Regions from separate parts of the Pantoea sp. E956-1 genome, predicted to be linked through region 1. Evidence: predicted binding sites of a transcription regulator. Region 1 holds the regulator's gene; each other region holds the start of a gene.
What was found. Region 1 encodes CRP, which controls carbon source genes, mostly activating them, when cyclic AMP is high. Its sites were predicted from a motif close to ATGTGANNNNNNTCACAT; they were not measured.
Positions count from the first base shown of each region.

Region 2: yrbN (protein YrbN) is a predicted target of CRP. The motif match lies at 3,857-3,874, and genes of this name have one in related genera.
Region 3: AC0T7J_RS12435 (maltoporin) is a predicted target of CRP. The motif match lies at 2,372-2,389, and genes of this name have one in related genera.
Region 4: pth (aminoacyl-tRNA hydrolase) is a predicted target of CRP. The motif match lies at 2,025-2,042, and genes of this name have one in related genera.

Region 1 is NZ_CEUYZP010000006.1:215,903-221,482, reverse strand. It holds gene AC0T7J_RS16320 (phosphoribulokinase) at 1-692, shown strand, start outside; gene AC0T7J_RS16315 (OsmC family protein) at 1,305-1,709, opposite strand; gene crp (cAMP-activated global transcriptional regulator CRP) at 2,013-2,645, shown strand; gene AC0T7J_RS16305 (YccS/YhfK family putative transporter) at 2,703-4,778, shown strand; gene argD (bifunctional acetylornithine/succinyldiaminopimelate transaminase) at 4,780-5,580, opposite strand, start outside.
Region 2 is NZ_CEUYZP010000005.1:108,566-114,145, reverse strand. It holds gene AC0T7J_RS14670 (AraC family transcriptional regulator) at 1-860, opposite strand, end outside; gene AC0T7J_RS14665 (SDR family NAD(P)-dependent oxidoreductase) at 1,035-1,781, shown strand; gene AC0T7J_RS14660 (DEAD/DEAH family ATP-dependent RNA helicase) at 1,837-3,777, opposite strand; gene yrbN (protein YrbN) at 3,794-3,850, opposite strand; gene nlpI (lipoprotein NlpI) at 3,956-4,840, opposite strand; gene pnp (polyribonucleotide nucleotidyltransferase) at 4,970-5,580, opposite strand, start outside.
Region 3 is NZ_CEUYZP010000003.1:385,368-390,947, reverse strand. It holds gene AC0T7J_RS12445 (beta-galactosidase) at 1-47, shown strand, start outside; gene AC0T7J_RS12440 (PTS sugar transporter subunit IIB) at 613-936, shown strand; gene AC0T7J_RS12435 (maltoporin) at 1,020-2,282, opposite strand; gene AC0T7J_RS12430 (LacI family DNA-binding transcriptional regulator) at 2,548-3,618, shown strand; gene AC0T7J_RS12425 (hypothetical protein) at 3,803-4,129, shown strand; gene AC0T7J_RS12420 (COG4705 family protein) at 4,230-5,003, opposite strand; gene AC0T7J_RS12415 (SDR family NAD(P)-dependent oxidoreductase) at 5,365-5,517, opposite strand; gene AC0T7J_RS12410 (hypothetical protein) at 5,572-5,580, opposite strand, start outside.
Region 4 is NZ_CEUYZP010000001.1:45,884-51,463, reverse strand. It holds gene prs (ribose-phosphate diphosphokinase) at 1-307, shown strand, start outside; gene AC0T7J_RS00275 (GGDEF domain-containing protein) at 522-1,673, shown strand; gene ychH (stress-induced protein YchH) at 1,670-1,945, opposite strand; gene pth (aminoacyl-tRNA hydrolase) at 2,201-2,788, shown strand; gene ychF (redox-regulated ATPase YchF) at 2,897-3,988, shown strand; gene AC0T7J_RS00255 (LysR family transcriptional regulator) at 4,245-5,153, opposite strand; gene AC0T7J_RS00250 (M55 family metallopeptidase) at 5,554-5,580, opposite strand, start outside.

The DNA.
Region 1 (5,580 bases):
GCGATTTAGGACGTCATGTCAGCTACTTCGGCCCGGAAGCCAATGACTTTGGCCTGCTGGAGCAGAGCTTTAAAGAGTATGGCCAGAGCGGACAGGGCCAGTCGCGTAAATATCTGCACACCTACGATGAAGCGGTGCCGTGGAATCAGGTGCCTGGCACCTTTACGCCGTGGCAACCGCTGCCGCAGAACACCGATATTCTCTTCTACGAAGGGCTGCACGGCGGCGTGGTAACGGCGCAGCACAACGTAGCAGAACAGGTTGATCTGCTGGTTGGCGTGGTGCCAATTGTGAACCTGGAGTGGATTCAGAAGCTGGTGCGCGATACCGGCGAGCGCGGCCATTCACGTGAAGCAGTCATGGATTCGGTGGTGCGCTCGATGGAAGATTACATCAACTTCATCACACCACAGTTTTCACGCACTCACCTCAACTTTCAGCGCGTCCCGACGGTCGATACCTCAAACCCGTTCGCTGCCCGCGCTATTCCGTCACTGGATGAGAGCTTTGTAGTGATCCACTTCCAGGCGCTGGAAGATATCGACCTCCCCTACCTGCTGGCGATGCTGCAGGGCTCGTTTATCTCGCACATCAATACGCTGGTGGTGCCTGGCGGCAAAATGGGTCTGGCGATGGAGTTGATCATGGGTCCGCTGGTGAAGCGGCTGATGGAAGGTAAGCGAATAGAGTAAGAGGTCAGCAAAAACCGCTCTGAGAGCAGATGTCTTTCACAAAGATGGTAAAACTGGTTTTCCTGCGGCTAAAGACTTACCGCTGAGCAGGCTTCAGGTAGCATACACCTTTCGCAAAGACGCAAAACCGCCATCCCTGGCAGGCTCAGCGCGGGCCATCCCTGGCCCGCGATGCTTTGCTACAGGTATATGCTCCCTTCACTTCCCGTCCGGCAACCGCATCCGGTTTCAGGAAGGTCGCTACAGACAACGCCTGGGCAGAAAGAATCTGGCAGCAATAGATAAGTTCAACACGCCGGGAACCGGGTCAGAAGAGGAAAGCGTCCCGCCGCCCGGATAAAAACGCCGGGAGCGTTTTTGAACAACGCAACGCGTTGGCCCGGTTACGGGCGCACCTCAGGGATGAGGTGCGTAATCGCGCGGGCCGGGCATGCCATGGATGGCGGCTTTTGCGTCTTTCCGATCTGACCCGGTTCCCTGCGCAGGCACAGTATCAAAGCGGATTCCCGATGCAGGCACAGTCTGACAGCAGAGCACGACAGATTTTGCCCGCGACCTTAAAAGATCCCTGCGGCTATTACAGCTCAATCACTAAAAGATCCCTTGCGGCTACTACAGCTCAATCACTTCATAGCTATGCGTAATGTTGACGCCTTTACCCAGCATGATGGCCACAGAGCAATATTTTTCAGCAGAAAGATCCACGGCGCGTGAGACCGCTTTATCCTGGAGCGCTTTGCCACTCACGATAAAATGCAGGTTGATGTGCGTAAAGATTCGCGGCGCCTCTTCACGACGTTCTGAAGTCAGTTTTACTTCACAATCAGCTACATCGTTGCGGCCTTTTTGCAGAATTGATACCACGTCAATCGCGCTGCATCCGCCCGCCGCCATCAGCACCATCTCCATTGGGCTGGGCGCTTTATCACCCGAATTTCCATCCATCAGTATCTGATGGCCGGATGAGGATTCTCCGAGGAATGTCAGCCCTTCTACCCATTTCACTCTTGCCTGCATGATTTTTGCTCCGGAATACGCTGTTTTGTCGCCAGAGTACGCTTTCGCCTGGTAAACAGCAATCCAGAGAAATCCGCCTGTAGCTGAAGCGAGACAACAGAAGACAGTCGGCAAAAGCTGTGCTACAAACAGTGCTGAAAATATTTTTCGTCACCCGATGGCGAAGCCGGGAAGAATGATGCGCACTGCGCCTGATGCGGCCCGAATAATTTCCTGAAATGGAAACGCTTGAAGCTTTCACCGCCTGACAGGGAAAACTGCCCCCTGTATTTTGGGCACGATTACAACAGAGGATAATAGCGAATGGTTCTCGGCAAACCGCAAACAGACCCTACACTCGAATGGTTCCTGTCCCATTGCCATATTCACAAGTATCCATCCAAAAGTACGCTGATTCACCAAGGTGAAAAAGCAGAAACGCTTTACTACATCGTGAAAGGTTCCGTTGCGGTTCTGATTAAAGATGAAGAAGGCAAAGAGATGATTCTTTCTTACCTGAATCAGGGCGATTTTATTGGTGAGCTTGGCCTGTTTGAAGAAGGCCAGGAGCGCAGCGCCTGGGTACGTGCGAAAAGCGCGTGCGAAGTGGCGGAAATTTCTTACAAGAAATTCCGTCAGCTGATCCAGGTTAATCCCGATATCCTGATGCGACTCTCATCGCAGATGGCGCGTCGCCTGCAGGTGACGTCTGAAAAAGTGGGTAACCTCGCTTTCCTCGACGTAACCGGACGTATTGCACAGACTCTGCTTAACCTGGCGAAGCAGCCAGATGCCATGACGCATCCCGACGGCATGCAAATTAAAATCACTCGTCAGGAAATTGGCCAGATTGTTGGTTGTTCACGTGAAACCGTGGGCCGTATTTTGAAGATGCTGGAAGATCAGAACCTGATCTCCGCACACGGCAAAACCATCGTCGTTTACGGCACCCGCTAATTCCTGTCACCCACGGCGTGATGGCAACATCACGCCGTTATTGTTTGTGTTGGGCCGATGTGGCGTCGAATTATTTACCATCCTGAAGTTAACTACGCCTTGCGGCAAACGCTGGTGCTCTGTCTGCCCGTGGCACTGGGCTGGCTGGCTGGCGACCTGCAAAAAGGTTTGCTGTTCTCATTAGTGCCCGCCTGCTGCAACATCGCCGGTCTGGATACCCCGCATAAACGCTTCTTCAAACGCCTGATTGTTGGCGGCAGCCTGTTTGCCCTCGGCAGCTTTCTGATGCAGTGGCTTACTCTGCATGCTATCCCTCTGCCGCTGATCCTGTTCGCCATGCCCTTGCTGCTCGGCGTCACTGGTGAAATTAGCCCGCTGCATGGTCGTCTGCTGCCCGGCACCCTGATCGCCGCCATCTTTACCCTGAGCCTGATTGGCCGCATGCCAATCTATGTCCCCCCGCTGCTCTATATCGGCGGCACGCTGTGGTACGGGCTGTTTAACTGGTTCTGGTTCTGGCTGTGGAAAGAGCAGCCAATGCGCGAAAGCCTGAGCCTGATCTACCGCGAGCTGGCTAACTACTGCGACGCCAAATATACCCTGCTGACGCAGCTGACCGATCCGGAAAAGGCGCTGCCGCCGCTGCTGGCACGCCAGCAGAAAGTGGTCGATCTGATCAACACCTGTTATCAGCAGATGCACATGCTGTCGGCAAGCCGCGATCACAGCCATAAACGGCTGACGCGCGCCTTTCAGGTGGCGCTGGATCTGCAGGAACATATCTCGGTCAGCCTGCATCGGCCGGAAGAGGTGCAGAAACTGGTCGAACAGAGCCACGCTGAAGCGGTGATCCGATGGAATGCCAAAACCATCTCGGCCCGGTTGCGGGTGCTGGCGGATGACATTCTCTATCACCAGCTACCCGATCGCTTTGCGATGGATAAACAGCTCGGCGCGCTGGAGAAAATCGCCCATCAGCATCCCGACAATCCGGTGGGTAACTTCTGCCTTTACCACTTCAACCGCATCGCGCGGGTTCTGCGCACCCAGAAACCCCTTTATCAGCGCGATCTGATGGCTGACCGCCAGCGCCGTCTGCCGCTGTTACCGGCGCTGCGCAGTTATCTCTCGTTCCGCTCATCGGCCCTGCGCACTGCCGGCCGCTTTGCGGTGATGCTGATGCTGGGCAGCGCGCTGGCGCTGTTCTTCAACATCCCCAAACCCTACTGGATCCTGATGACCATCATGTTCGTCAGCCAGAACGGCTACAGCGCTACCCGTGTCCGCATTCAGCACCGGGCACTGGGCACTTTTGCCGGTCTGGTGATCGCGGCCGCCACGCTGCGCATGGCGGTGCCGGAGTCGCTGGTGCTGCTGATCATGCTGGCGATTACCTTTATCAGCTATCGCTTTACCCGCCAGTTCTATGGCTGGTCGATGATTGGCTTTACGGTCACGGCGGTTTACTCGCTGCAATTGCTGTCGCTGAATGGCGCGCAGTTTCTGCTGCCGCGACTCATGGATACGCTGATGGGTTGTCTGATCGCTTTTGGCGGGATGCTGTGGCTGTGGCCGCAGTGGCAGAGCGGCTTACTACGGCAGAACGCCCATGACGCACTGGAAACCTATCAGGATGCGCTACGGCTGTTGCTGGGTGACGAACAGTCACCAGAGAAACTGGCTTATCAGCGGGTGAAGGTCAATCAGGCACACAATGCGCTGTTTAACTCACTGAATCAGGCGATGCAGGAACCCGCGTTCAACTCCCGCTATCTGAGTGATATGCGGCTCTGGGTCACGCACAGTCAGTTTATCGTCGAGCATATCAACGCCATGACGATTCTGGCGCGTGAGCACACCATGCTCACTGCGTCGCTGGCTGAGCGTTACCTGCAATCCTGTGAAATCGCGCTGCAGCGGTGTCAGCAGCGGCTGGAATATGATGGGGAAAGCTCACAGGTGAACCTGCTGGATGACCTGGAAAATATCAGTGAGGGACCGATAACGGTGGTGGAGCAGCATGTACGGCGCATTCTCGATCATCTGAGCGTGATGTACACCATTTCATCGCTGGCGTGGAACCAGCGGCCGCAACATGGCCGCTGGCTGATCAGACGCTTACGTAAAAACTAAGCTAGCCGTTGAGCACGTTGCCGACGGCCGTGGCGAAGCGGCTCATGCCCTCTTCGATATCGGCAGGCTCAATGATCAGTGACGGGGCAAAACGCATCACGTCGGTTCCGGCAACCAGCACCATCACGCCTTCTGCGGCCGCGGCATTCAGGATGTCGCGTGCTTTACCGGCATGCTGCGGTTTCAGCGCCGCGCCAATCAGCAGCCCCTTGCCGCGAATATCGCTGAAGAGATCATACTTCGCATCGATGGCCTGCAGCGCCGTGACAAAGTGCTGACGACGCGTCTCAACGCCTGCCAGCACGTCCGGCGTATTGATAATATCGAGCGCGGTTTCGGCAATAGCGCAGGCGAGGGGATTACCGCCATAGGTAGTGCCATGCACGCCCGGCGCCATCGTCGAGGCGATCTCGTTAGTGGTCAGCATGGCGCTGACCGGGAAACCGCCGCCCAGTGCTTTGGCTGAGGTCAGAATATCGGGCTGGACGCCATAATGCTCATAGGCGAACAGCTTGCCGCTGCGCCCCATGCCGCTCTGCACTTCATCCAGCACCAGCAGCGCCTGATGCTGATCGCAAAGCTCACGCAGTCCCTGCATAAATTCCTGCGTTGCCGGCACGACGCCGCCCTCACCCTGAATCGGTTCAACCACAATGGCGCAGGTGTGATCGTCAATCACCGCTTTCACTGCGTTCAGGTCATTGAATGGCACATGGACGATATCCGCCGGTTTAGGCCCGAATCCGTCAGAATATTTTGGCTGTCCGCCGACCGTGACGGTAAACAGCGTCCGGCCATGGAA
Region 2 (5,580 bases), on a different contig from region 1:
GGAGATTGCCCATACAGCCGGCGATACTCCCGGCTGAACTGTGACGCGCTCTGATACCCCACCCGATAGCCTGCCGTACCGGCATCCAGCTTTTCCACCATCATCAAACGCCGCGCCTCATTCAGCCGCAGTTGTTTCTGGTATTGCATCGGCGTCATGGCCGTGACGGCTTTGAAGTGATGATGCAGCGAAGAGATACTCATGCCGACACTGCTGGCGAGCCGATCGATCTTCAGCGGCTGATGAAAGTTTTCCCGCAGCCAGCGGGCAGCCTGCGCGACCCGGTTGCCCGGCCGCTCAGCCAGCGCCATATTCAGGATGCGCGAACCTTCCGGCCCGGTCAGCAGCCGGTAGAAAATCTCCTGCTCAATGAGCGGGGCCAGCGCCTCAATGTCCTCAGGGTGGTCAAGCAGGCGTACCAGCCGGATAACCGCATCCACCAGCAAAGGTGAGACCTTATGCACGGTGACGCCACGTTCACTGTCTGGTGTCGCCAGCGGCAGCGTCGGGGGAAACTGTTCGAGGTAGCGCATCAGCCGGGATTCATTGATGGCGAGACCAATCCCCAGATTGGGCTTTTCCGGCGTGGCGACGGTGACGCAGGCGCGTACCGGCATATCCAGCGTCACCAGCAGCAGATCGCCCGGACCATAGTGCAGCACCTCATCACCGATATGCAGCGCCTTACCGCCCTGTGCCACCAGGGCAAAACTGGCCCATTGAGCAAAGTGCATCGGCTCAGTCGGTGCTGAAACCCGGCCAAAAAACAGGCAATCTATAGCACTTGAATGCCGCCCATCCTCCGGAGCATGACGGGCAATTAACTGCGCCAGCCCCTGCCACTTCTCACTCTCTGTCACTGTGTTCTCCCCTCCCGCTATCTGTGCTGATATTACCTGACGCTGAGCGGAATACCTGTCCCGTTGCGTTACTTTTGCAGGATCGTGCAAGAAGCTTGCAGGATTGCACTACCCGCTTTTCGGCGCCAGCGCGCATAGTCTGTCGACGCAATCATTACGGCGGAGAACAACATAATGAAGGCACTGCAGAATAAAATCGCGCTGGTAACAGGCGGCTCAAAAGGCATTGGTGCGGCGATTGCTATCGCCTTTGCCGCGGCTGGCGCCCGCGTCGTGGTCAACTATCGTCAGGATGAAGTGGGAGCGGCTGACGTGGTCAGCGATATCGTCACCCTGGGCAGTGAAGCCGTGGCGGTACAGGCAGATATCTCTCTCCTGCGCGATGTGGAACGGCTCTTCGCCACCACCGCAGAGTGCTTCGGCGCGCCCGACATTGTGGTGAACAATGCGGGCAGCTTTCATCACGGCGAGTTTGCGGCGCTGACGCTGGAGGAGATGCAGCAGCAGATTAACGTTAACCTGCTGGGTACGCTGATGGTCTGCCAGCAGGCGATTCGTCACTTCCCGGCGCACGGCGGCAGCATTATTAATCTCAGCGCCCTGAACAGTAAAAACAGCACGCCGGGTTCCGTGCTCTGGGCGGCAACCAAAGGCGCAGTGGATACCCTGACCCAGGGACTGGCGCGCGAGCTGGGCGCAAAGAACATTCGGGTTAACGCCCTGGCACCAGGCATGATTCTGACGGAAGGATTACTGGCCGCGAAGAGGATGAGCCCGCAGCTCAAGGCGCAACTGCTGGCTGCCACGCCGCTGGGACGCTTTGGTCTGCCGGAAGATGTGGCGCAGGTTGCGCTGTTTCTGGCCTCTGAAGAGTCCGCCTGGGTCAGCGGCGAACGCGTGATGATCAGCGGCGGTGCCTGACAGGCATAAAAAAAGGGAAGCCATTGGCTTCCCTTTTTGTTACGACGCTGAGTCGTTATGCATCACGACGACGTGGAGCGGCGGCTGCGCCCTCTTCACGACGTGGACCACGGCTACCTTCACGGTTGAAAGTACGTCCGCCGCCTTCACGACCACCTTCACGGCGTTCAGAAGAGAAGCGACGACCACCTTCACGGTTAGCTGCGCCCGGACCGCCTGCACCAGGACCGCTGCGACGCTCACCGCCAGCACCGGCTGGACGACGATCACCACGGCCTTCGTTCGGCTGTGCATCACCCAGTAACTGCATATTCATCGGCTTGTTCAGAATACGGGTACGGGTAAAGTGCTGCAGCACATCGCCTGGCATGCCTTTCGGCAGCTCGATAGTCGAGTGGGTACCGAACAGCTTGATGTTACCGATGTAACGGCTGCTGATGTCGCCTTCGTTAGCGATAGCGCCAACGATGTGACGAACTTCAACACCATCATCGCGGCCTACTTCGATGCGGTACAGCTGCATTTCGCCAACGTCACGACGTTCGCGACGTGGACGATCGCCATCACGGCTTTCGCGGTTTTCACGCGGAGCACGAGAATCGCCACGCGCTTCACGGCTGTCACGACGGCCATCACGCTCGTCACGATCGCGGTATTCGCGACGTGCCGGACGCGGTGCTTCTGGTGGCAGAATCAGAGGACGTTCGCCCTGTGCCATCTTCAGCAGTGCGGCTGCCAGTGTTTCCAGATCCATTTCGTCTTCTGGCTGCATTTTAGCCAGCAGAGCACGGTACTGATCCAGATCGCTGCTTTCCAGCTGCTGCTGAACTTTAGCAGCAAACTTAGCCAGACGACGCTCACCCAGCAGTTCTGCGTTAGGCAGTTCTACCTCAGGAATGGTCAGCTTCATGGTACGTTCAATGTTGCGCAGCAGACGGCGTTCGCGGTTCTCAACGAACAGCAGCGCACGGCCAGCACGGCCAGCACGACCGGTACGGCCGATACGGTGAACGTAAGATTCTGAGTCCATCGGGATGTCGTAGTTAACAACCAGGCTGATGCGCTCAACGTCCAGGCCACGGGCCGCAACGTCGGTTGCAATCAGAATGTCGAGACGACCATCTTTCAGGCGCTCAAGCGTCTGCTCACGCAGGGCCTGGTTCATATCACCGTTCAGCGCGGCGCTGTTATAGCCACTACGTTCCAGCGCTTCTGCCACTTCCATGGTGGCGTTTTTGGTACGCACGAAGATGATGGCAGCATCAAAGTCTTCTGCTTCCAGGAAGCGAACCAGTGCGTCTGTTTTACGACCGTAAGCGGTCCAGTAGCTCTGGCTGATATCAGGACGCGTGGTCAGGCTTGACTGAATACGCACTTCCTGTGGATCTTTCATGAAGCGTTTGGTGATGCGACGAATCGCTTCCGGCATGGTTGCAGAGAACAGCGCGGTCTGATGATCGGCTGGAATTTGCGCCATGATGGTTTCAACGTCTTCGATAAAGCCCATGCGCAGCATTTCGTCTGCTTCATCCAGCACCAGGCCACGCAGGTTAGAAAGGTCTAACGTGCCGCGTTTCAGGTGGTCAAGCAGACGGCCAGGCGTACCCACAACAACCTGTGGTCCCTGACGCAGTGCGCGCAGCTGCACGTCATAACGCTGGCCGCCGTAAAGGGCAACTACGTTCAGGCCACGCATGTGTTTAGAGAATTCGGTAACTGCTTCAGCAACCTGAACCGCCAGTTCGCGGGTAGGTGCCAGCACCAGGATTTGTGGCGCTTTAACAGTAGGATCAATGTTGTGTAACAGCGGCAGAGAGAACGCCGCGGTTTTACCACTCCCGGTCTGCGCCATGCCTAACACGTCACGGCCCGCCAGCAGGTGAGGAATACACTCAGCCTGGATTGGGGATGGCTTTACGTAGCCCATGCCATTCAGTGATTCAAGGATGTCGGCGTTCAGGCCAAGGTCAGCAAAAGTGGTTTGAATATCAGTCATGTAGTACACGTGCCTCTTAGATTGCGGCGGCCAGTCTACATAACTCGTCGTGAAAACTTTCAGTCATTTTCATCAAAAAGTGTGAACCGGCTCAAATTAAAAGTTTTGACGAACAGAAAAGCCTTCATCCTTTAAGATGATGACTTAACAGGTTTTACAGGCAAATTAAGTTCGTCAGCTATTGCTGGTCAGATTCTGATAAATCGTCTTGTGCCTGGCCGAGTTGCGCCAGTTCCAACAATGCGTATCGGTGTTCAACAAAGTTATTGACGTTGTTGGCCACCGCCAGTTTGAACAACGCTTTCGCGTCGTCCTTCTCCCCCAGACTTAGGTAGTACTTACCTAAATAGAAGTTGGTTTCACTGAGATGTTCAGCGAGCGAGGTGTTATCCGTTGCGTCCGCCTTGAGACTTTCCATCAACGTTTTCTCGTTGATATCTCCAAGGTAGAACTCGACAATATTCCATCCCCATTGATCTCTGACCGCTTTGTCGTGACGCTGTTGAAGCGCGACTTTTGCCTTGTCGACATCCATCTCACGTTCAACGAGATAGAGCCACAAACTGCGGAAAGGATCGTTAGGATCGTCTTGATAAAACGCCAGCAGATCATCTTGCGCTAACTTGTATCGACCGCCGTAATAGAGGGCGATACCACGGTTTAAATGCGCATAGTTGTAAGTTGGATCAAGCTCAAGTACAGAATCAAACGCTTCATAGGCGGCATCAAAGTTGCCCGCCTGCGTTAAATATATGCCTAAGTAGTTAAACACTTCGGGCATATCTGGTCTTATAGACAGCGCTTGCGAAAAATCGTTCCGCGCTAATGCCCGCAGACCTAAACTATCATACAACACTCCGCGCTCATATAATAGCTGTGCGCGTTCATCATCGGTGAGAGCGCGACTGGCAAGAATTTGTTCCATGCGCGCCAGTATCACTTCCTGCTGCAGTGTGGGCTGTAAAGGCACTGCAAGAACTTCGTTCTTACGCCAATTGGAGTTGCTGCATCCTGCCAGCGTCAAAGCTGTCGCAACAAAACACCAGCGCAGAAAAGGCTTCATTTCCCACTCCCGAATACAAACATTGGGATAACCATCCTGTCATCCGCCTGCTGTGCACAAGGATTCCCGCCCTCGCGATGATACAAACGCCCCTCTCTGCCAGGCAGAGAGGGGCAAATCAGCAACGACTTATTCAGCGTCAGGCGTGGTCACCGCGACAGCTTCTTCAGTCTGTGGCTTAGATTCTGTCGCTTCTTTGATGCTCAGACGTACACGGCCCTGGCGATCAACTTCCATCACCTTAACTGGTACTTCCTGACCCATCTGCAGATAGTCAGTCACTTTCTCAACGCGCTTATCAGCGATTTGTGAAATGTGAACCAGACCTTCTTTACCACCGCCGATTGCAACGAAGGCGCCGAAGTCAACGATACGGGTCACTTTACCACTGTAAACGCGGCCCACTTCGATCTCTGCGGTAATCTCTTCGATACGACGAATCGCTTCTTTCGCTTTCAGACCATCGGTCGCAGCGATTTTCACGGTGCCGTCATCTTCAATTTCAATCGTTGTGCCGGTCTCTTCGGTCAGTGCACGAATCACTGAGCCGCCTTTACCAATCACATCTTTGATCTTGTCAGAGCTGATTTTGATGGTGTAAATGCGTGGTGCGAATTCAGAAATCTCAGTACGCGGGGTGCTGATAGCCTGTTCCATAACGCCCAGAATGTGCAGACGCGCACCTCGGGCCTGGTTCAGGGCTTCCTGCATGATTTCACGCGTGATGCCTTCGATTTTGA
Region 3 (5,580 bases), on a different contig from region 1:
GATGTCGCGTTCTGAGTGTGTCGCTAACTGAAGGCGCAAGCCTTTAAAGTTAGTTGAATGCCGTTTGCTGGCATGGAGCAGGTCAGGTGGACGTTGCTGGTAGTCTGAGCACTGGCTCAGGGGGCATATGCCCCCATCGCTTTGAGTCTGGGCACTGTCTGTGGCGGCAGGTCGCGGGAACAGTTGATTTCGAGCTGGTTTGGTTAGGTTTGCTGGCAGTCTGAGAAGACGCTCAGGGGGCCAGTACCTTCCGCAAAGACGCAAAAGATGGCATCCCTGCCCGCTCAACACGGCCAATTACGCACCTCATCCCTGAGGTGCGCCCGTTCCCGGGCCAACGCGTTGCGTTGTTCAAAAACGCTCCCGGCGTTTTTGTCCGTGGCCCGTGATGCTTTGCTCCAGGCATATGCCCCCATCGCTTTGAGTCTGGGCGTTGTTTGTGGAAAGTTCTGCCGTGGCTTTAATTGCGGACTTTGTGGCGGGGGAATAGGGTTTAAGGGCAGGAAGAGTGTATTTTCTGTGAGTGCCCTGAAGCCAGTCCCCCTCGTTTTCGTTTATCAGTCGTGAGTGGCGGGCATCAGCCCGCCTTTTTATTATCTGGAGGAGAACAACATGGTGAGTCTGAAATCGTTTAAGCAATATTTCAGTCGGCAGCCGCTGACGGCGGAAGAGGTTGAGATAGACAGTGCGCTGCTGGAGCGTCTTGTAGAGTGCTTCGGCGGGCGTGAAAACATTCAGCAGGTGGACGCCTGTTTAACCCGGCTGCGGGTGAAAGTGACATCGCTGAGGGCGGTGGATACGGCAGGATTACAGAAGGCGGGGGCGATTGGCGTGGTAATTCTGGGGCAGGAAGTTCATGCCATCTTTGGTACGCAGTCCGACCAGCTGCGTCAGTTGCTGGAAGCCCGATTCTTTAAGCCGCTTCAGCCGGAGTAAAAAAAATGGATAACCGTCGCCGGTTATCCAAATAAGCCCCTGCATAAGAGCTTAACAATGATCACAATGAGGAGACTGCTCGGTTACCACCAGGCTTCGACCTGTACGCCGAAGTTCCAGGTGTTGTTACTGGTGTTGTCCTGAAAACTGTGTCCGTCTTCTGAGTCATTCAGATAAGAGGCAAACAGACGCAGTTCCGGGCGTGACATAAATTCGGGACCGGCTGCGAGACCCAGCGCCAGCGTATATTTCTGACCCGCCTGTTTGTAGTCGCTGCCCACTTTGTTCTCATCTTTCTGCCAGAAACTACCCACTTCGCCGATGCCGCGGACATATTGCGTGAACTGATACTGACCACGTCCCACCAGCGACAGTAGGGTGCTTTTGCTGGTCTGCGCGGTGACGTCATCCGCTGAACCCCAGGTAAAGACCTGATTCAGGGAGAACTTGTCGGTGATCGGCAACAGGCCGGTATTAATTACGCGGTAGCCGGTGGCATTGCGGGTATCGTTCCACATGTCATACCAGCCGCCGCCCTGTGAAATCATGTTTTGTGCCAGGCCTTTGTTAGCGTACTGGAATACCAGTTTCTGATAGCCGCCCCACATATCCTGACTGATTTCACTGGTGAGCATAACGCCGTTTTCCGCATCATACAGGCCACCATACTCTTCCTGCTTTTTGGTCGTGTTCGGCATGGCGTAATCAATACCAAACTCGGTCCAGGCTCCGCTCCACGGTTTCCAGCCAGCATACCGAAGATCCAGGTAGTTAATGTTGACGTCGTTATCGCCATCGACCCGGTAATCGACGTCATTGGCATCGCCACGGATCCAGGCAAAGGAGATCGCGCCCGGGCCCAGAGTGTAATTTTCGATACCCGCGCCGGAGCCGGAGATATTCCAGTATTTGGTATCAATGATGTGTAAATCGTGACGCTGGTAGTAACGTTTACCGCCCCAGATCACCGCATTCTTGTCACCCGGCACCAGTCCTTTGATCTGCAGATTGAGCTGACGCAAGCCAAACTGCGCATCGTCACCCAAGGTGGTTTCGTTATCGTTAGAACCGTCGGAGAACATACTGACCATGGTGTCGACGTAAAAACTGACGTCATCCTTTTTGTAGACTTCGCTGCCCAGCTCAACCTCGCCGTAGGTGTCAGCTTCGTTGCCGAGACGGCCAATCTTGTTCTTTTGATACTCTTCAATACCGCCATCCTGCGATACGCCAACGCCACCACGCAGATAGCCATGGAAATCAATGTTGTCGATAGCAGCATAGAGCGTCGGGGAGGTCAGGGCCGCAGCGAGCGCCACAGCAGCAGTACATAACCTTGTTTCCATGTTATCCTCAATTTTATTTGTAATACGTTCACATGACAGCGGCAGTTAACGCTTTTTGTCAGATGGGTGACAAACAAAATCGCGATAATGTGTGATACAGTGCAAATAAAGTGGCGGTATTTGTAACGATTAGTGAATCAGATCACCAAATCTCGTGATGTGAAGGTATGACTTTTACTTTTTATTTGCGCAATGTGACTGCGGTAACCTGGCTTATTCGGCTGCTGTGATACCATTCCGCCATCGGTAATCAGGGATGCGAATTATGAAATCAAAAAATGCCACCTTAGAGGATGTCGCCCGCCATGCTGGCGTCTCTTATCAGACGGTTTCGCGGGTTTTGAATAAGTCGGCAAACGTCTCAGAATCAACGCGGCGCAAGGTGGAGCACTCTATTGAGACACTGCGCTACGTGCCAAACAGACTTGCGCAACAGTTGGTAGGTAAGCAGAGCACCACGCTGGGTCTGGTGACCACATCGCTGGCGTTGCATGCTCCCTCGCAGGTGGCTGCTGCGGTTAAACGATATGCCAATGCTGCTGACTATCAGGTGCTGATCGCCATGATTGATGAGAACGTCAATCAAAGTCTGCAGAATTGTATCAATGAGCTGAAGTCGCAGCGCGTGGATAAGGTGATTATCAACGTCCCGCTGGAGAGCAGTGATGCGGAGCAGATCGTGCAGGAGAACGACGATATCCTGTGCCTGTTTCTTGATGTTGATCCCTACAGCGCGGTGTTTAACGTTTCGTTTAACCCGGCTGACGGCACCCGTGCCAGTGTCAAATATCTCTATGAGCAGGGGCATCGGGAATTTGCTCTGCTGGCCGGGCCAGAGGCGTCCGTGTCTGCCAATCTGCGGTTAAAGAGCTGGCTGGATACGCTGGAGAGCTATCGTCTGAAGCCGGTCAGCGTCAGCCACGGTAACTGGGATGCGCAAAGTGGTTACAATGGCGTGCTGCAACTGCTGCGTGAAGCGCCGGAGTTCAGCGCGCTGCTGGTGGGAAATGATCAGATGGCGCTGGGTGTGCTGAGCGCGCTGCATCAGCGCGGGGTAGCGGTGCCGGGGCAGATTTCGGTGATAGGCTATGATGACACCTATGAAAGTGCCTTCTTCCATCCGGCCCTGACCACGGTGTCGCTGGATCTTGATTTACAGGGCAAAGAGGCGGTCGCGCGTCTGTTGTTAGCCAGTGAGCAGGATGAGCAGCGTTCCTCTTCTATCCTTCCGGCAAAACTGGTGGTGCGCAGCTCGACGGGTATCGCCGGTCAGCAGCAGCGGGATTTGAAGCAGATTGCTGAGCAGCTGCGGCTGCTCGCCAGTCGTCTTGAGTAGCAGGGAAACGGAAGAAGATAAAAAAGCATAAGAACGCACCGCTGCTATGCTCAGATCAGGATAACGCTTCTGCATGTCGGAAAAATTATCCGATCACTAAATCGGTCAGTGAACGGCCATTCTGCTTCGCGGTAATGCAGCCGACACGTTCAGCCCGGTTTCTCTACTTTCAGGGAGTGACATTATGTTGTGGCTTGAACAGGGACTTTATCTCAGGATCGAAGAGTTAGCGCATGGCCCAAGGCCACTGCCGCTTTCCAGCGGTTTTACTCCACAGACGGCTTATCGCGCGCTGGGCTGTTTTAACCCCTCTGAAACGTCAGATGCTTACTACATTCTTTCAAATGACCGCGATGAAATATGGTTCATCTGTAACCGTCATCTCAGAACCGTTTTTCTTGATGCCAGCAACACTGCGTTTCGGGTGAAGATGTTTGAGCCACCGGAAAGTCTCCCGGTACTCTCTGCTGCACCCGATAGTCAAATCGTCTCCTTTGAGCGATCTGTCTGATGTAGCCTGTTACCCATCAGATAATAAAAAAGCCGCCATTGCGGGCGGCCCTGATGACGGTTAAGTCGATGCGTTATCTGTAAATCTGCCTGTAATGTTTTTAACTCGCCGTGGCGGTCTTCATTGCCGGACGCTGGGGCAGTATCACCAGAAGAGCGATGATGATTAGCGCCAGCGTCAGTGAGGCACCGTAGCGGCTTAGCGCGAGTCCGCCTGAGGCAAGGGGTTTGTCCAGAAAGTCGCCGACCACGGCACCCAGTGGTCGGGTCAGGATGAAAGCCGCCCAGAAGAGCCCCGTACGCGAAAGTGATGTAAAGCGACTCGCCGCCCAGATGATTGCCAGCGCGCCAACAAACAGCAGGATCCCGCCATCGTAGCCCAGTCCTTCAGTGTCTGCCGTCCAGTCACCTAAGGCCGTGCCCAGGGTTTGTGAAAACATAATAGTGACCCAGTAAAAACTCTCTGTGACGCCGTTGCTCACTGAACTGACCGCGACTGTACCACAGGTGATTTTCCACAGGAAAAGCGAGAGGATAAGCAGGGTGCTCAGCAGCACGGTGCCGCCTAAATACCCTATGCCCAGTGAGCGATCGGCAAAATCTGCCATCGTCGTGCCGACGGTGGTTGTGGCCACCACCGTGAACCAGTAAATCCATTTGTTGAAACTGTGGCGATTTACCTGCACCACCACCGCGACCAGAAAGATGATGGCGAAAATCAATGTTCCGGTCAGGTAACCGAGATTCATCGACATGGTCACCGCATCGCCGCCGGTTTCACCCAGGGTAGTCGCAGCGATTTTGGTTAACCAGAAAGCCGCAGTAACGGCCGGAACTTTACTGAGAGAGTCAGAAGCTGTGTTGTTATTTTGCATAGGGTGATACTCCGGAAAAGCCCAGCATGGGCTAATACAGAGACGATGTTATAAGATTAATCTTAAGAAAAGGTTAAGCTAAAGAAAGCTATGACAGGAATTTCGATTACAGCATGTTACTCACTAAATCGGGGTTTAACCTATGATTTAATGTAATATTTGCTCTGTCGGAGTGCGATGTTTGGGCTGTTTTTCCACTCTTCCCAGGCAACATCACTCCAGCTTGAAAAAGCATCAGGCCCGCATTGTTAATCAGTATGTCTGCCGAGCCGAAAGTGTCACTGGCGAACTTCACCAGCGCCTAAGTATCTTCCAGACGCGTAACATCGGTTACCCGGCCGACAGCGCGTTCCCCTTCAGCTTATATCTGGCGTACCAGTGTATCGGGACCGTTCGGGTCCAGTGCTGCCGCCACAATATTCACGCCATGACGCGCAAGTTCCCGCACGGTAGCCGCGCCAACCCCGGAGGATGCACCCGTAATAATGGCTGTTTTCTGTTGCAGGTAATTCATTTTTAATTCTCTTTCTGGTGAAAGGGGCGGGAAGTCACCCGCCATAAACCGTTATCAATAGCT
Region 4 (5,580 bases), on a different contig from region 1:
CGACTGCGTGCTGGTCGACGACATGATCGACACCGGCGGCACGCTGTGCAAAGCGGCTGAAGCGCTGAAAGAGCGTGGTGCTAAACGCGTCTTTGCTTACGCGACCCACCCGATCTTCTCCGGCAATGCGGTTGAAAACCTGCGTAAATCTGTACTCGACCAGGTAATCGTCTGCGATACCATCCCGCTCTCTCAGGAGATTAAGTCACTGCCGAATGTGCGCACGCTGACCTTATCTGGCATGCTGGCCGAAGCCATTCGCCGCATCAGTAACGAAGAATCAATCTCGGCAATGTTCGAGCATTAATCTTCGCGGAACCGGGCCCTGTGCCCGGTTTTTTTATGCCTGCCGGGCGCCCGATTAACGCGCTTCGTTTTCTGATATTTTCGCGATTAATTCCCCCAAAATCGCCTGTTTTCAACGCCACTCACTCTTTTGATAAAACGCCGCGTTCCCCGCTTCTGACTTGTGCCGTAAAGTGGTAATTTGCAGCGCATTTCTCATAAGAACCCTGAACGCCATGAACCTCGATATCTATACGTTATTTGTCTGTGAGCTTTATGTGCTGGGGTTTCTGAGCATCATCATGATTTTTGCCTGGTTCGGATCGCAATTTGACCGGGTTCTCGGCTTCACCTGCCTGTCGCTGGTTTTTACACTGATTGCCGTATTCTTAAGTAGTCTGCGCAGCAGTGGCCTGCATTTCCTGCCCGTTGCAGTGGGTAACGTTTTAGTGATGCTGGCTTACGGCGGATTGCTAAATGCGTTCCGGCGCTTCTGCGGCAAGCCCATCGGCACTCACTGGCTGCTGGGCGCCCTGCTCTGGGCCATCCTATGCTGTTTCCCGGCGTTCTATTACAGCTTACCCAAACGGGTGCTGGTGCTCTGCATCGCCTGCATCGCCTATACCGCCGCACTGATCCAGCTGCTCTGGCTGGCGCGCGACACGTTAAAGGCGACCTTCTGGCCTGCACAGCTGCTGCTGTGGATCCATCTGCTGTTTCACCTTGCTCGCCTGTTTCTGGACAGCGCGATTCCCAGCACGCTACCTGGCGCGATTGGCGGATCAAATTTTTCGATTTATGTCATCCTGGAATCGATTCTGTTTGTCATCGGTCTGACCTTTACTATCCTGGCCATGGTGAATGAACGGATGCAGTCAGTTTTAAAGCATGCCTCGATGCACGATCCTCTGACCAGCGTCTGGAATCGTCGGGCTTTATTTAATGAAGCAGAGAAGATTGTGGCGCGATGCCGCCGTCAGAATCGGCCCTTTAGCGCGATACTGTTCGATCTGGATCATTTTAAGAGCATTAACGATCGGTATGGCCATCAACAGGGCGACCAGATATTGATTCACTTTTGCGAGATTGTCAGAGAGCTGATACCGGCTGAGGGGCGTTTTGCGCGACTGGGCGGAGAGGAGTTTGCGGCTATAATCCCGGCGGCGGCAAAAAATGCAGAAGTCTGGTGTGAGACGATTCGGCAGGCTGTCTGTGCGTCACAACCCAATTCAATCACCTACTCAGTGAGCATTGGGTTTGCCACGGTCACACATCAGCAGCAGGGTTTTGACGATTTACTCGCGCTGGCGGATAAAGCGCTCTATCACGCCAAGGCCAGCGGCCGGAACCGCATCGCGCAGCATCCGGTCACTGCTGGCATCAGTTAATGGTGTGAATTGTGCGACCGGCGACAACGTTTGTCATAGTGACGATGCCAGTAATAACGATCTTCAACCTTTTCACGACCACTCAGACCCGCCCCCACCAGCCACATCATTGCACCAACAAAGATGCCTAAGATTGCACCCTGCGCCAGCGCATCTGGCAGGTCAAGCGCGGGAAGCTGGTTCATAATTGAGAAACCGACACCCAGTATCATTGTGACTAATCCCAGTACCATCAAGCTGTTACCCGCTACACGGCAATGTTGATGTTTCATGCTGCACCTCCATCCATATGAGTCAATAACCGCACACAATGTTAAGTGCCATAAGTTTAGGCAATGGATGGGGCCAACGTTGCGGGCTGGATCACACATCAGTCATAAAGAACCTTCTGGCCCTGTTTGCAGTCTGTTGATTTAGATAGAAAATGATTAATCACTGCCCTGAACCATTTCAATGCTTGTACTTTGTCATCTCGGCCATGGCGAAGTAAACTAACGCCCTTTCGCGATAACAGCAGGATAATCATTGTGAGCAGCATTAAACTGATTGTGGGCCTTGCCAATCCAGGCGCTGAATATGCCGCCACGCGCCACAATGCGGGTGCCTGGTATCTGGATTTACTGGCTGAGCGCCACAATCAGTCACTGAAAGAGGAAGGCAAATTCTATGGCTATACCGCCCGCCTGGCGATAGCCGGAGAGGATGTGCGCCTGCTGGTGCCGACCACCTTTATGAATCTGAGCGGGAAAGCCGTGGCGGCGATGGCGACCTTTTATCGCATCGCGCCAGAAGAGATCCTGGTGGCGCATGATGAACTCGATCTGCCACCCGGCGTGGCGAAGTTCAAGCAGGGCGGCGGACATGGCGGCCATAACGGGCTGAAAGATATCATCAGCAAACTGGGCAACAACAACAATTTCCATCGGCTGCGCATCGGTATCGGGCATCCCGGCGATCGCAACAAGGTGACCGGATTTGTGCTGGGCAAGCCGCCCGCCAGTGAGCAGAAGCTGATTGATGATGCTATTGATGAGGCGGCGCGCTGCACCGAACTGTGGCTGAAAGAGGATCGTATCAAGGCGATGAACCGGCTGCACGCCTTCAAGCCTGCTTAAACGCCCGAATCGTCGTGATTCCGTGTATAATGCGCGAAATTTTTCAATTCGTCTCCGACAGTCCGCCTTCCTGCGCACTGTCCATCCAGTTATAAAGGGTATCAAACCATGGGATTCAAATGCGGTATCGTGGGCCTGCCGAATGTCGGTAAATCCACTCTGTTTAACGCGCTGACTAAAGCGGGCATCGAAGCGGCTAACTTCCCCTTCTGTACCATTGAGCCAAACACAGGCGTGGTGCCGATGCCTGACCTGCGTCTCGACCAGCTTTCTGAGATTGTTAAGCCGCAGCGCGTGGTGCCGACTACCATGGAATTCGTCGATATCGCCGGTCTGGTAAAAGGCGCGTCAAAAGGTGAAGGTCTGGGCAACCAGTTCCTGACCAACATCCGCGAAACCGAAGCGATCGGCCACGTGGTGCGCTGCTTTGAAAACGACAACATCATCCACGTTGCGGGCAAAGTTAACCCGGCTGAAGATATTGACGTGATCAACACTGAGCTGGCACTTTCCGATCTTGAAACCTGTGAACGTGCGATTCAGCGTGTGCAGAAAAAAGCCAAAGGCGGCGACAAAGATGCCAAAGCCGAGCTGGCTGCGCTGGAGAAGTGCCTGCCGCATCTTTCTGAAGCGGGCATGCTGCGTTCACTGAATCTGGATGAGGACGACAAAGCGGCAATCCGCTATCTGAGCTTCCTGACCCTGAAACCCACTATGTACATTGCTAACGTCAATGAAGATGGTTTCGAGAACAACCCGTACCTGGATCAGGTGCGCGCTATCGCCGAAGCGGAAGGTTCCGTTGTGGTGCCCGTGTGCGCCGCTGTTGAGTCGGATATCGCCGAGCTGGAAGATGAAGACCGTGACGAGTTCATGGCAGAGCTGGGACTGGAAGAGCCAGGCCTGAACCGCGTTATCCGCGCCGGTTACTCCCTGCTGAACCTGCAGACCTACTTCACCGCAGGCGTGAAAGAAGTGCGTGCCTGGACCATCCCGGTTGGCGCGACAGCTCCACAGGCAGCCGGTAAAATCCACACCGACTTCGAGAAAGGCTTTATCCGCGCCCAGACCATCGCGTTTGAAGACTTCATCGCTTATAAAGGCGAGCAAGGTGCTAAGGAAGCCGGCAAGATGCGTTCAGAAGGTAAAGAGTACATCGTGAAAGATGGCGATGTGATGAACTTCCTGTTTAACGTCTGATTAAAGATTGTTGTCTCATGGGGTTTTACTGAATCTCATGACCATCACAGAATAAATCCACGCTCTTGTGTGGATTTTTCATTTCAACGCCGTCTCAATAATCTCTTTCAGCACATTTCACCAATGCCGGAACCATTGCCTTAAAGAAGGTTCACTGTTCAGGCTCCGCGCTTTATGGTGCGAAAGTCAGCGAACGAATCTGATGCTGCCTGAGCACACCCTCTTCCCCTGCTCTTCACCTGAAAGCGGCGCTTATTCAGCCACCCATAAACTGCGCTTCGCACTGCCGGGCGATCTCCCACAGTCTGTTACGGATGACCTGCTTAAGTTGCAGAGTGGACTGCGACTGTGGCTGGTCACGGCGGCTGATCAGCATCACTTCAAACGGCAGGGGCTGCGCTATCGGTAGCAGCTTTAGCTGTCCGGCATAGCGACAGGCGGTGAAGAGATCCACGACGCCCGTGCCGCCGCCTGCCAGCACCATATCCGCAATGACCGAATAGGTTTTAATCGACAACGACACGGCGGGATTCAGTTTTTTATCGCGCAGCGCTCGGTGAAGTACGCGTCCAAGCGGATCCTGAGCCTGCATCATCAGTAAATTATTGTGGCATAACCACGCAAGCGTAACAGGTTCATTACGGGGATGATTGAGCGGTAACAGCGCGACCATCGAAGACTGAAACAGAGGCTCAGCCAGAAGATCCGCATCGACCTGCTGACCAAAAACCAGCGCGAAATCGAGCTGATTATCCAGAATCATCTGGCATAAGGTACTAAAGTGCTCGGTGACCAGTTCGACACTGACCGAGGCCATCTGTTGCCGCCAGGTGACCAATGCGGGCGCCAAAACCATCTGACCAAAAGCGTGAGCCGCTCCGACGCGAACTAACTGCCCTTCGCCCCGCCGCAGCTGTTCGGTAAGCTGGGTGATAGATTGCAGGCGCTGGCAGAGATCGTCTATTTCAGGCAGGAGACGTCGCCCTTCTGCCGTCACACTCATTCCCTGTATACGTCGCTCAAACAGCGCAAACCCCAATTGCTGTTCAGCATGATTCAGCACACGGCTGATATTGGGCTGCGAGACATTGAGTAAGCGCGCCGCAGCGCTGATGCTGCCGGTCTGTACGATGGCCTGAAAGACCTCTATATGGCGGAGCCGCATGACTATTTACCCTGGATGGAATACCGAAAACGAAGGCCTCTCCGACAGGCTGTACGATCAGGTCCGGGCGGAGGGTGAGAGAGCAATCATTATCCTGTTGCAAAAACTGTACCGCAAAACCGTTGCAGGCTCAGCTGCCTGTCTCGCCCCATCCGTACCCGGCAGTCCTGACTGAAGCCTTTGGAGGGAGCGGGTCTCGCGCTGACGTGGTGCAGTTAAAGGAACGCTGGTCAGCAGCGTGGGTTGCGCGGATTTAAGCCAGCAGCGATCCTGGCTCGTCAGAGGGAAGATGCGCATGCACAGTCCGCAATACAGGCGGTGTGCCTGGCAGCGCGGTTTCAGGAGAACAGTAAAGGCGGGCTTAACGGGCTGCCGTTGCATGCAGCCCGGGATAATTTCGCTATGACTGTGTGCTCGCCAGATAAGA